Regions from separate parts of the Methylobacterium synurae genome, predicted to be linked through region 1. Evidence: riboswitches for the same ligand, from Rfam matches in the RefSeq annotation. Region 1 holds a riboswitch; the other holds the start of a gene.
The links. Region 1 has a riboswitch for cobalamin ahead of HBB12_RS20770 (TonB-dependent siderophore receptor). Riboswitches for the same ligand answer to the same signal wherever they lie in the genome.
Positions count from the first base shown of each region.

Region 2: it holds a riboswitch for cobalamin, as region 1 does, so the genes downstream of both, HBB12_RS09305 (CbtB domain-containing protein) here and HBB12_RS20770 (TonB-dependent siderophore receptor) in region 1, are expected to answer to the same signal.

Region 1 is NZ_JAAQRC020000001.1:4,509,974-4,515,754, forward strand. Features, by position in the region: gene HBB12_RS20760 (acetyltransferase domain-containing protein) at 1-985, opposite strand, end outside; gene HBB12_RS20765 (hypothetical protein) at 979-1,221, opposite strand; gene HBB12_RS20770 (TonB-dependent siderophore receptor) at 1,221-3,350, opposite strand; cobalamin riboswitch at 3,509-3,732, opposite strand; gene HBB12_RS20775 (TAXI family TRAP transporter solute-binding subunit) at 3,832-4,749, opposite strand; gene HBB12_RS20780 (putative bifunctional diguanylate cyclase/phosphodiesterase) at 4,956-5,781, opposite strand, start outside.
Region 2 is NZ_JAAQRC020000001.1:2,015,857-2,021,637, forward strand. Features, by position in the region: gene HBB12_RS09285 (peptidoglycan DD-metalloendopeptidase family protein) at 1-611, shown strand, start outside; gene HBB12_RS09290 (prephenate dehydrogenase/arogenate dehydrogenase family protein) at 763-1,548, opposite strand; gene cobO (cob(I)yrinic acid a,c-diamide adenosyltransferase) at 1,748-2,353, opposite strand; gene cobU (bifunctional adenosylcobinamide kinase/adenosylcobinamide-phosphate guanylyltransferase) at 2,350-2,919, opposite strand; cobalamin riboswitch at 2,982-3,181, shown strand; gene HBB12_RS09305 (CbtB domain-containing protein) at 3,213-3,389, shown strand; gene HBB12_RS09310 (CbtA family protein) at 3,476-4,222, shown strand; gene HBB12_RS09315 (DUF1636 family protein) at 4,219-4,596, shown strand; gene cobW (cobalamin biosynthesis protein CobW) at 4,593-5,627, shown strand.

The sequences.
Region 1 (5,781 bases):
CGAAGGCGAGATCGTAGAGCCCGCGCAGCAGCCAGAGATGGACGAGGTAGAAGAACAACGGCGCGCCGCCGAACACCCGCAGCCAGCCGAGGCGCGATGCCGGCAGCGCCTCGAACACGGCGAGGAGCCAGAGCCCGAGCCCCAGCGTCAGCAGCAGGAAATCGGCCGAGGGCGGATACTTGGTGAGGTTCAGGAAGGACAGGATCGTCATCCCGAGGGTCGGGCCGGCCTGCCACGGCACCGGATCGCCGTAGCCGTTGAGCCCGCGCAGCACCAGGAAGCCCGCCAGGGCCGCCGCCCCGAGGGCGAGGAGCCGGCGGCGCCGGGCCCGGGGATCGGTCGCGAACCACGGCCCGAGGACGTAGCCCGCCGCCGCGACGCCGATCCAGGGCAGCACCGGGTAGGAGGTGCGGGCCACGCCCCAGGGCAGGTCGAGCAGGCCGCGCTGGTGCAGGATCGACCACGGCACGTAGCCGGCCTGGCCCGGCGCGAGCACGATCCCGTCGAGGAGGTTGTGCCCCAGCACGATCAGGAGCGCGGCCACCGCGAGGGCCGGACGCGGCAGCCGCAGGAGCCCCGCGAGCGCGATCATGCCGAGGCCGATCGCCCAGATCACCTGCAGGTAGAGGACCGGCGGCAGCATCCGGCCGGTCCAGGCGAGGTTCACCAGCGTGACCTCGAGCCCGACCAGGAACAGGCCGCGGGTGAGGAGAAAGCGCGCCGTCGCGCCAGTGCCGTGCCGGCGCGCGTAGAGGCTCGCCGAGAGGCCGGTGAGCAGGAGGAAGACCGGTGCGCAGAGATGCGAGATCAGCCGCGTCACCACGAGGTCGGGCGCGGTGACGCTCAGATCCATCGGGTCGCGGACCTGGGCGTGGACGTAGAAGATGTCCCGCACGTGATCGACCAGCATCAGCAGCATGACGAAGCCGCGCAAGGCATCGATCGAGCCGATGCGGGCGGTGGGGGTATCCGGCGCCGTCACGATGCCGTCTCGGAGGCCAGCCGCGAGAGGAGCCGGCGCACGTCGGGCGGCGTCCAGACCCGGCCGCCGCGGGGCTTGCGCACCCCGCGCCGGGTCAGGGAGGCGGCGATGCCCTCGGGCGTCCCGCCGGCCTCCGCCGTGATGGCGGCCAGGACCGGCGCGAGACGCTGGCGGTAGTGCCGGGCACGGGCGGCGGCTGCATCCCGGCCGGCATCGCCCTTGCGGAGAACGGCCGCCATCAGAACCGCACCGACAGGGTGCCGGTGAACCGCCGCGGGGCACCCGGATAGACCCGGAAGACGTTGAGCGAACTCTCGTAATAGGTGGTGTCGAAGATGTTCTCGACGTTCAGGCCGAAACGGACGTTCTCCCACTTGTAATAGGCCAGCGCGTCGACGGCGATGTAGCCCGGCAGCCGGAAGGCGCCGCCATTGGCGTCGCCCGCCCGCTCGCCGACGGCGCGCACGCCGCCGCCGATCCCGAACCCCTTCCAGGGGCCCTCCTGCGCCTCGTGCACCGCGAGCAGGCTGCCCGAGTGGCGCGGCACGTTGATGAGCGGGGCACCCACCGGCAGCACGTTGTCCTTCGTGACGACGGCGTCGGCGAAGACGTAGCCGGCCAGGACCTTGATCGACGGCGAGAGCTGGCCGGCCGCCGTGAACTCGAAGCCCTGGCTGCGCACCGCGCCGGCGGCGATCGAGAAGCCGGTGTTGTTGGGATCGGCGGTGAGGACGTTCTGGCGCTCGACCCGGAAGGCGGCGCCGGTCAGGCTTAAACGCCCGCCATACAGGTCGAGCTTGGTGCCGACCTCGTAGCCGAGGCCAGTCTCCGGCGCGAACGGGCCGTTGAACGACGAGGCGGCCGCGTCGGGCCCGATATTCGGCCGGAAGCTCGTGCCGACATTGGCGTAGAGCGACAGCTCCGGCAACGGCTGGTAGACGAGGCCGGCCCGGGGCGTGGCGGCGAAGTAGGTCTGGTCGCTCCGGACCCCGGTGGTGCGCTCGCGGAACGACTGCTCGAAGAAGTCGAACCGCACGCCGACCAGCGCCTTCCACTCGGGCGACAGCGCGATCTGGTCCTGGGCGTAGAGCGCCGTGTTGGTGACCTGCTCGAACCCGTTGGTCTGACGGGTGTAGTTCGGAAGCAGCCGGCCGTAGACCGGGGCGTAGATGTCGAGGGAATAGGGATCCTGGCGGGTGTTGGAGCGGATCTGCTGGTAGGTGCCGTCGGTGCTCTCGCGCTCGAAGCCCAGCAGCAGGGTGTGGCCGATCCCGGCGGTATCGAAGCGCCCGACCAGCTCGGCCTGGCCGAGGGCCACGGCGGCGCGGTAGTTGCGATAGTTGCGGTCGCGCAGGACCGTGCGGTTGTCGGCGGCGATGTCCCGCACCTCGACCGCCTCGCCGGCGAGCGAGTTGGAGTTGAGGTAGGTGGCAAGCCGCATCTGCCAGTCGGCATCGAAGCGGTGGTCGACCCGGATCTGCATCGAGTCGTTGGTCTGCCGGATGCTCTGGCCCGGCTCGCCGAGGAAGCGCGAGATCGGCAGGAACCCGAGCCGGTTGTCGATCGCGATGACGCCGCGGTCGAACACCGTGCGGTTCCTCAGGAACTCGGTCTCGACCGTGACCTTGGTGTCGGGCGTGACCTGCCAGCTCACGACGGGGGCGACGAACAGCCGGTCGCCGTCGACGAAATCGCGAAAGCTGTTCTGGCGCCCGGCCGCGAGGTTGAAGCGGTAGAGGAGCGTGCCGTCCTCGTTGAGCGCACCGCCCGAATCGACCGTGCCGCGGACCTGCTCGAACGAGCCCCAAAGCCCGCCCATCTCGACGAAGCGTTCCGCGGTCGGCTGCTTGGTGATGATGTTGACGAGGCCGCCCGGGTCGCTGCGCCCGAACAGGCCGCCGCCGGGGCCCTTCAGCACCTCGATCCGCTCGACGTTCTGGGCGTCGGGCGGCGGCGGGAACCCGCGGTTGAGGGGAAAGCCGTTCTTGTACAGCTCCGAGGTGGTGACGCCCCGGATGGCGTAGCTGAAGATGGTGAGGCCGCCGAAATTGTTCTGCTGCGCGACGCCCGGCATATAGGTGAGGACGCGGTCGACCCGCGTCGCCGCGAGGTCGGTGACGACCTCTCGCGGCGCGACGGTGACGACCTGCGGCACGTCGCGCTGGGGCGTATCGGTCTTCGTGCTGCTCACCGCCCGGTCGCCGCGAAAGCCCGGGGTCGGGCCGATGAGCCCGATCGTGCCGGCGGCGGAGGGCGCCGGGAGCGCAGGGGCGCCCGCCACCACGACCTCGTCGAGGGCGATGGTCTCCTGCCCGTGCGCGGTGCCGGCCGCGAGGCTCAACCCCAGGGCGGTCGCCAGGGCGGGCATGGGATGATGAAGAGGCGGGCGGGTTCTCAACGAAGCATACTCGATGTTGCCGCGCGAATGCGTCCGGGCGAGTGGCAGGCCGAAGGCCGCGCGAAAATCGCGCGGCGCACAGCCCGACCGCTCCCCCGGGCCGCACCGCCCGCGGGACGTGACCGCGCCGCGAGGCGCATGCCGAGGCAGGTCTCTAGCTCGCGGAGCACCGGTCCCGCCTCGCCTTCCCGGTGCCAGGCGCACCAGTGGCTTTCGGCGGCGGGTCATCTCCGCTCACAGTTGCGGGGGCAGCCTCGGCCTCACCGCGGATGCTCCCGCATCCGATGGGGTCACCGAGCTCCCGCTTCGCCCGCGGGCTCAGCACCCGGGGAACCTTGGCGGCACCATCCATGGCAGCCCGACCGTGCGTAAGCAACACTCGGAAACGCAATGTAATAATGTTGCCGAACTTGTGTCCACAGGAACACACCGGCCGGCGACGGGCCCGGGCCTACTCGCCGCGCAGGAAGGCCGCCGTCGCCGGATGGAGCCAGGATGCCGGAACCGCCCCCGACAGGTCGCGGGGGTCGCTCGGCCGCTCGTGCGGCAGGTGCCGGGCGAGGGCCGGCTTCGCCTTGTCGATCGCTGCGACGAAGCGGGCCACCGCCGCCGGGTCGAGGCCGGGCTTGCCGAGGATGAAGCTCCACGATCCCACGGTGTCGATTGCCGCGTCCTGGCCCGGGAAGGTGCCGGGCGCCACGGTGATGCGCCGCAAGGACGGGCTCGCCGCCAGGATCGCCGGAAGAGCCGTCGCCGGGGGGCCGAGGAAGCGAGCCCCGCCCGGACCCTCGGCCATCGCCCGGAAGCCCGGCCAGCCGGTGCCGCCGCCGAACAGGGCCGCGGCCTGGCCTGCCCGTACCATCGCCGGGCCGTCGCCGGCACGGTCGAGGAGAATCGGCCCGATGTCGCGCTCGGGGTCGATGCCTGCCCCGCGCAGGATCGTCCGGCCCATGGCGGTGAGGCCGGAACTGCGCGTGCCCAGGGCCACCGGTTGCCCGCGCAGGTCGTCGAGGCTGCGAACCGGGCTGTCGGCCGGCACCACGAACAGGCCCGGCGCCGCGTAGACCGGGGCGATCACGGTCACGGCCGGCGGCGCGCCCTGCTGGCCAAGCGCCTCGTAGGCGTATTCGCCCTGGACGAGGCCGAGATCGACCCGTCCGTCACGCAGGAGAACCAGGTTCTCGGTCGAGCCCTTGCTGGAGCGCAACTCCACGGTGAGATCCGGGTCCACCTCCCGGATCGCCGCCGCCAGCGCCTCGCCATAGGCCGGGAAGCCGCCGCCGGGCGTCGCGGTGGCCAGGACGAGGCGCAGGGGCTCGCCAGCATGGGCGGAGGTTAGGAGACCGATCCAGGCGGCTGCAGCGATCAACCTGCGATTCAACATGGGTTAAGGTGTCCTCGACCGTCCCGACGGTGGTGCCACCCGGCCCGCCTCCGCTCAAGCCACGGCTCACGCCGTCCACCGGCATAGGGGCCGCCTGCGGTGCCACGCATGCGATCGGGCCGTCACCTCCCCTGCCCGTCGACGGTCGGGTTGCCGTTCCGGCGGCGGGCCTGCCCCGCCCGCCGGAAGCCTCACGCCGCCGCGTTCTCGTCTCCAGGCTCCTCGCTCGTATGCTCGGCGAAATGGGCGATTGGGCCGGGGCGGCCGAGAAGATAGCCCTGCGCCTCGTGGCAGTTCTCGGCCCCCAGGAAGGCGAGCTCGGCCGAGGTCTCGACGCCCTCCGCCAGGACCGGCAGGCCCAGCCCCCTCCCTAAGCCCAGCACCGCCCGCATGATCGCCGCGGTCTCGTGGTTGACGTCGACGGCGCGGATGAACGACCGGTCGATCTTGATCTTGTCGAACGGGAAGGCGCGCAGGTTCGACAGGGACGAGTAGCCGGTGCCGAAATCGTCCATGGCGATCCGCACCCCCATCGCCTTGACCCGGCGCAGGGCGGCGAGCGCCCGCACCGGATCGCGCACGAGCGCCGTCTCGGTGATCTCGAGTTCGAGCCGGGCGGGAGAGAGGCCGGTGGTGATCAGGACCTCGTGGACGAGCTCGGCGAAGCCCGGGGCGTGGAGCTGCACCGCCGAGACGTTGACGGCGATGCGCAGCGGCTTGTCCCACGAGGCCGCCTCGCGGCAGGTCTCGCGCAACACCCACTCGCCGATGCCGAGGATGCTGCCGGTCTCCTCCGAGATCGGGATGAACTGGTCCGGCGGGACGTTCCCCCGCTCCGGGTGCTGCCAGCGCAGCAAGGCCTCGAAGCCGACGACGATCCCGGTGTCGATCGCCATCTGCGGCTGGTAGACGATCCGGAACTCGCCCCGCTCGACGGCGTGGCGCAGGTCGTGCTCGAGGGAGCGGCGATCGCGGATCTGCGCGGCGAGCACCGGTTCGAAGAACCGGTGGACGCCC
Region 2 (5,781 bases), 2.5 Mb from region 1:
CGGTCAAGCCCGAGCCCAAGAAGGCGGAGGTCAAGAAGGCGGAGGTGAAGCCGGTGGAGGTGAAGAAGCCGGAGCCGAAGCTGGCCGAGATGCCGAAGCCCGAGCCCAAGAAGGTCGCGGAGGTGAAGCCTGCGCAAAAGCCCGAGCCGGTCAAGCCGGTGAAGGTCGCGGCCCTGCCCGAGAAGGCGCCCGAGCCGGCGCCGGCCCCGGCCGTCGCCCCGGCGGCGCCCGCGCCCGATCCGCAATCGAGCTTCCGCTGGCCCGCCCGCGGCCGCGTGATCTCGGGCTACGGCTCGAGCGGCAACGAGGGCATCAACATCGCGGTGCCCGAAGGCACCCCGGTCAAGGCGGCCGAGGAGGGCACCGTGGCCTATGCCGGCAGCGACGTGAAGGGCTACGGCAAGCTGGTTCTGGTGCGTCACGCCAACGGCTACGTCTCGGCCTATGCCCATAACGGCGAGATCGACGTGCGCCCCGGCGAGAAGGTGAAGCGCGGCCAGACCATCGCCAAGTCCGGCGCGTCGGGCAACGTCACCTCGCCGCAGCTCCACTTCGAGATCCGGAAGGGCGCGACCCCGGTCGATCCGGTGCCGCACCTGGCGAGCAACTGACGCCCGATCGGGCGAGCGAGGAAGCGGGGCGCGCGAGCGTCCCGCTTTTTCGCGTCTGCGGCGAGAAGATCGTCCCGCAACGCGATGGTGCAGCGTTCCAGCGCCGAGGAAGCCGACATCCCGGGGCTGCGACGCGGAATCCGGAATGGCATCAGGCCTCGAGCCGCAATGTCTCCCCGACGCATGCGCCCTCCCCCAACTCCTCATCCATCTGCGCCGCGAGGCCGAAGAACCGCCGCCGCACCTCCGCCGCGTAAGGGTTCTCGCGCTCGATGGCATGGTAGACCTCCGGCGCGTCGTGCCGGACCATGCCGACCGCCTGCATCACGAGGTCGAAGCTGCGGGTCGTCATCCGGGTCGGCAGCGGCTCCATCGCCACCAGCACCTTGGCGATCAGGTGCGTCAGGCCCTGCACCGCCGCCGCCTCCCGGTCATGCGCCTCGGGCGTCGTCAGGATCACGTCGAGCCCGAGGGCGCGGCGCAGGAAGGCGCCGACCCGTCGGGCGCGGTTCCCCCGCACCGGGCAGACCGCGATCTTGAGGCCGCGCAACCCGTCCCGCGCGCTCTGCGGCCCGAACAGCGGATGGGTGGCGACGATGTCGACGCCCGGCGGCAGGCCGGCGCGCATGATCGCGGCCGGCCGCACCTTCACCGAGCCGACATCGAGGACGAGTGCGCCGGGAATCAGGTGCGGGGCGACGTCGCACACCACCGAGGCGAGGGTCGAGACCGGGGTCGCCAGAATCACCACCGGGCAGGCGGCGGCCTCGGCGAGGCCGCACCGCGCGGCGCCGGCCGCCGCGAAGGCGGAATCGGGCGCGAACGGGTCGTGGACCCGCAGCGAGAACAGCGGCGCCAGATGCGTGGCGACGAGGCGGCCGAAGGCGCCGAAGCCGATCAGGCCGAGGGCGGGAAGCGGGATGGGGGAGGACGGCACGGGAGACCTCGGATGGGAGCGAGGCCGGCGGGTCCTGGTATCCTGGAGCCTCAACCGCCGGCATGTCGCAGCGGTTGAGAGATGACGAGCACCCTGCCGCTTAACTGAGCGGCGCGTAATAGAGTCCGGACAGGAAGAGGCTGGTCATGGCCGAGCCTCTACGCCGATCCGGCCCGGGTCGTCAATCGGAACGTGTCGATCAGAACTCGATCCCCTCCTGGGCCTTCACCCCGGCGGCGAAGTGGTGCTTGACCTGCCCCATCTCGGTCACGAGATCGGCGGCGGCGATCAGCTCCGGCTTGGCGTTGCGGCCTGTCACCACGATGTGCAGGTCCGGCCGGCGCCGGCTCAAGGCCTCCACCACCTCCGCGAGCGGCAGGTAGTCGTAGCGCAAGGCGATGTTGAGCTCGTCGAGGATCAGGAGCCGGACGGTCGGATCGGCCATCAGCGCCTCGGTCTGCACCCAGGCGGCACGCGCCGCCGCCACGTCGCGGTCGCGGTCCTGGGTCTCCCAGGTGAAGCCCTCCCCCATCGTGTGCCAGGCGACCTGATCGGCGAAACGCTCCAGGGCGAAGCGCTCGCCGGTCTCCCAGGCGCCCTTGATGTACTGCACCACCCCGACCCGCCAGCCGCGGCCGAGCGCGCGCAGCATCAGCCCGAAGGCGGCGGTCGACTTGCCCTTGCCCGGGCCGGTATGGACGATGAGCAGGCCCTTCTCGATCGTCTTGCCCGCCACCTCGGCATCCTGCACCGCCTTGCGCTTCTCCATCTTGGCGCGGTGGCGCGCCGCCTCGTCTCCGCTCATCGATCGTCTCCCTTGATGATCATCGGCAGCCCTGCCACCACCAGCACCACCCGGTCGGCGATGGTGGCGAGACGTTGATGAAGGCGGCCGGCTTCGTCGCGGAACCGGCGGGCGAGCGCGTTCTCCGGCACGATGCCGAACCCCACCTCGTTCGAGACCAGCACCAGCGGCCCCGGTGCCGCCTTGCACGCCTCGATCAGAGAATCGCGTTCCGCCGCCAGGTCGGCCGCCTCGTCCAGCATCGCGTTGGTCAGCCACAGGGTCAGGCAATCGACCAGCACGGGCCGGCCGGCCGGCGCTCCCCGGATCACCGTTGCGAGGTCGCGGGGCGCATCGACCGTCTCCCAGGGCGGGGGCCGGCGGGTGCGGTGCTCGGCGATGCGAGCAGCCATCTCGTCATCCCAGGCTTGCGCCGTCGCGACGTAGCGCCAGGGGCCTGCTTGCGCCTCGATCAGCCCCTCGGCGTAGCGGCTCTTGCCCGAGCGGGCGCCGCCCAGCACCAGGGTCAGGCGCGGGGCGGCGCGATTCGGGTCCGGCACGGGCCTCTCCTCGTCGAAATCTTGCATCGAAAACCTCGGGGCCGGAGGTGTCGCGGCAGCCGGCGTCGATTGCAAGCCCGTTCCCGACCCGCTAGGGTCGGCGCGACGGTGCCTCGGTGACGAGGTGAAAAGGGAACGCGGAAGCCGGAAGCCTCCGGCGGGCCGCGGCTGCCCCCGCAACTGTGAGCGGTCGAACACGGTCCGCCATCGGCCACTGGAGCGATCCGGGAAGGCGGTGGGCCGGCACGAGGCCGCGAGCCAGGAGACCTGCCGTCACCCCTTCTCTCTCGACGCCGCCGGTGGGGCGGCAGGAGTTCGTCATGGTCGCGATCACCCGGTCCCTCTCCCCCGCCCTGGTCGGCGAGCGCCTGAGCGCCGTCCTCCTCGCCGCCACCCTCGGCGTCGGCCTGCTGTTCGTCTCCGGCTTCGCGCCGGTGGTCGCCCTGCACAACGCCGCGCACGATTGGCGCCACTCCGCCAACTTCCCCTGCCACTGACCAGGGCCGAATCCTTTCGGGCCGTGCGGCCTGCGCCCTGACCGGGCGTGGGCCCGCGGCCCTTTGGTCGTGCAGGTGATCCTCCCATGACGAAACGTCTGCTCGCCGCGGCCCTGGTCGCCGGCTTCCTGGCCGCATGCGTGGCCTCCGCGCTGCAATTCGCCCTCACCTCGCCGCTGATCCTGGCGGCGGAGAAATACGAGACCGCCGAGGCCGTCGCCCCCGCCCGTCACGCCTTCGCCAACCCGCTGATCGTGCTCGCCCATGCGGGCCACGACCATGGGGCTGAGCCGCAATGGCAGCCGGCGCCCGGCCTGCCGCGCCTCGCCTTCACGGCGCTCGCCACCCTGGTGAGCGGCGTCGGCTACGCGCTGCTTCTCGGCGCCGTGCTGGTCGCGACCGGCCGCGCGGTGACGCCCTCCGAGGCGCTGAAGTTCGGCATCGGCGGCTTTCTCGCCGCCAGCCTGGCTCCGGCGATCGGGCTGCCGCCGGAACTGCCCGGCATCGCCGCGGCAGGGCTCGAATCGCGCCAGCTCTGGTGGGTGGCGACCGCGCTCGCCACGGCGATCGGCCTCTACCTGGTGGCGATCCGCCGCGGGCCGGCCGCGATCGGCCTCGGCCTCGCCCTCATCGTCGCGCCGCATGTCTGGGGCGCCCCGCACGGGCCCGAAGAGATCTCCGCGATGCCGCCGGTCTTCGCGGCGCAGTTCGCGGCCCGGTCGCTGGCGATCGGCTTCGCCTTCTGGGCCGTGCTCGGCCTCGCCTTCGGCTGGGCCTGGGAGGCGGTGAGCGGGCCGAAGGGTTTTGCTCGCCGCAGCGAGGTGGCCGCGTGAGCGAACCCGTCACCCTCTACGTCTGCACCACCTGCCGCGACGCCGCCGATACAGGCGAAGGTCCCCGCGCCGGGGCCCGCCTGCACGACGCGCTGGCGCAGGCCCTCGCGGCCCGGCCCGGGGCGCCGATCCGGATCGAGCCGGTGGAATGCCTCTCGGTCTGCAAGCGGCCCTGCACGGTCGCGGTCGCGAGCCCGGGCCGCTGGACCTACGTCTACGGCGACCTCGACCCGAACATCGCCGCCGACACTATCCTCGACGGCATCGGCCTCTATGCCGGGACCCCGGACGGCATCGTGCCCTGGCGCGCGCGTCCGCAGGAATTCCGCAAGGGTGTCGTTGCCCGCATCCCTCCCGCGCCGGTGACCGCATGACCATCCTGAACAAGATTCCCTGCACCATCGTCACCGGCTTCCTCGGCGCCGGCAAGACGACGCTGGTGCGCCACGCCATCGAGCACAACGACGGAAGGCGGCTCGCGATCATCGTCAACGAGTTCGGCGATGTCGGCTTCGACGGGTCCTTGCTCGCCGAATGCGGCATCCCGGGCTGCGACGCCGACGCGGTGGTGGAACTGCCGAACGGCTGCATCTGCTGCACCGTCGCCGACGATTTCGTGCCGGCGCTGAACAAGCTCCTCGACCGGCCGGAGCCGCCGGAGCACATCCTGATCGAAACCTCCGGCCTTGCCCTGCCCAAGCCCCTGGTCCAGGCCTTCAACTGGCCGGCGATCCGCTCGCGGGTCACCGTCGACGGCGTGGTGGCGGTGGTGGACGGCCCGGCGGTCGCCTCCGGCGCCTTCGCGGACGATCCGGAGGCGATGGCGGCGCAAGCCGCGGCCGATGCCAGCGTCGATCACGAGAACCCGCTGGAGGAGGTGTTCGAGGACCAGCTCCTCTGCGCCGACCTCGTGGTGATGAACAAGTCCGACCTTCTCGACGAGGCCGAGCGGGCGCGGGTCCGCGCGGAGGTCGAGGCGCACCTGCCGCGGGCCGTCAAGCTGGTCGAGACCGCCCATGGCGCGCTCGATCCCCGCGTGCTGCTGGGCCTGAATGCCGCCGCCGAGGACGATCTCGCCTCCCGCCCGTCGCACCACGAGACGGAGGAGGATCACGACCACGACGATTTCGAGAGCGTGGCTCTGCCGGTGAAGGCGGCGGGCTCGCCCGAGGATCTGGCCGCACGGGTGGCGAAGGCCGCCGAGGTGGCGGGGGTGTTGCGGATCAAGGGCTTCTGCGCCGTCGCCGACAAGCCGATGCGCCTCGTCGTCCAGGGCGTCGGCCGCCGCGTCGCCCACCATTACGACCGCCCCTGGCGCCCGGGCGAGCACCGGGATGGGACGCTGGTGGTGATCGGGCTCACCGGGTTCGACAAGGACGCGGTGGCGGCGGCGTTGAAGGGCTGACGGGCTCACGCTCCGGTTCGTGCACGTCCCGTCTCCGCGCAGCCGCAGGCTTGTCCGGGGAAAGGACGTGGCGCTGCTGACCCCCTCCCCCTCTGCGGGGGAGGGTGGCGAGCGAAAGCGAGCCGGGAGAGGGGACGCCGCTTCCGGAGAGGGC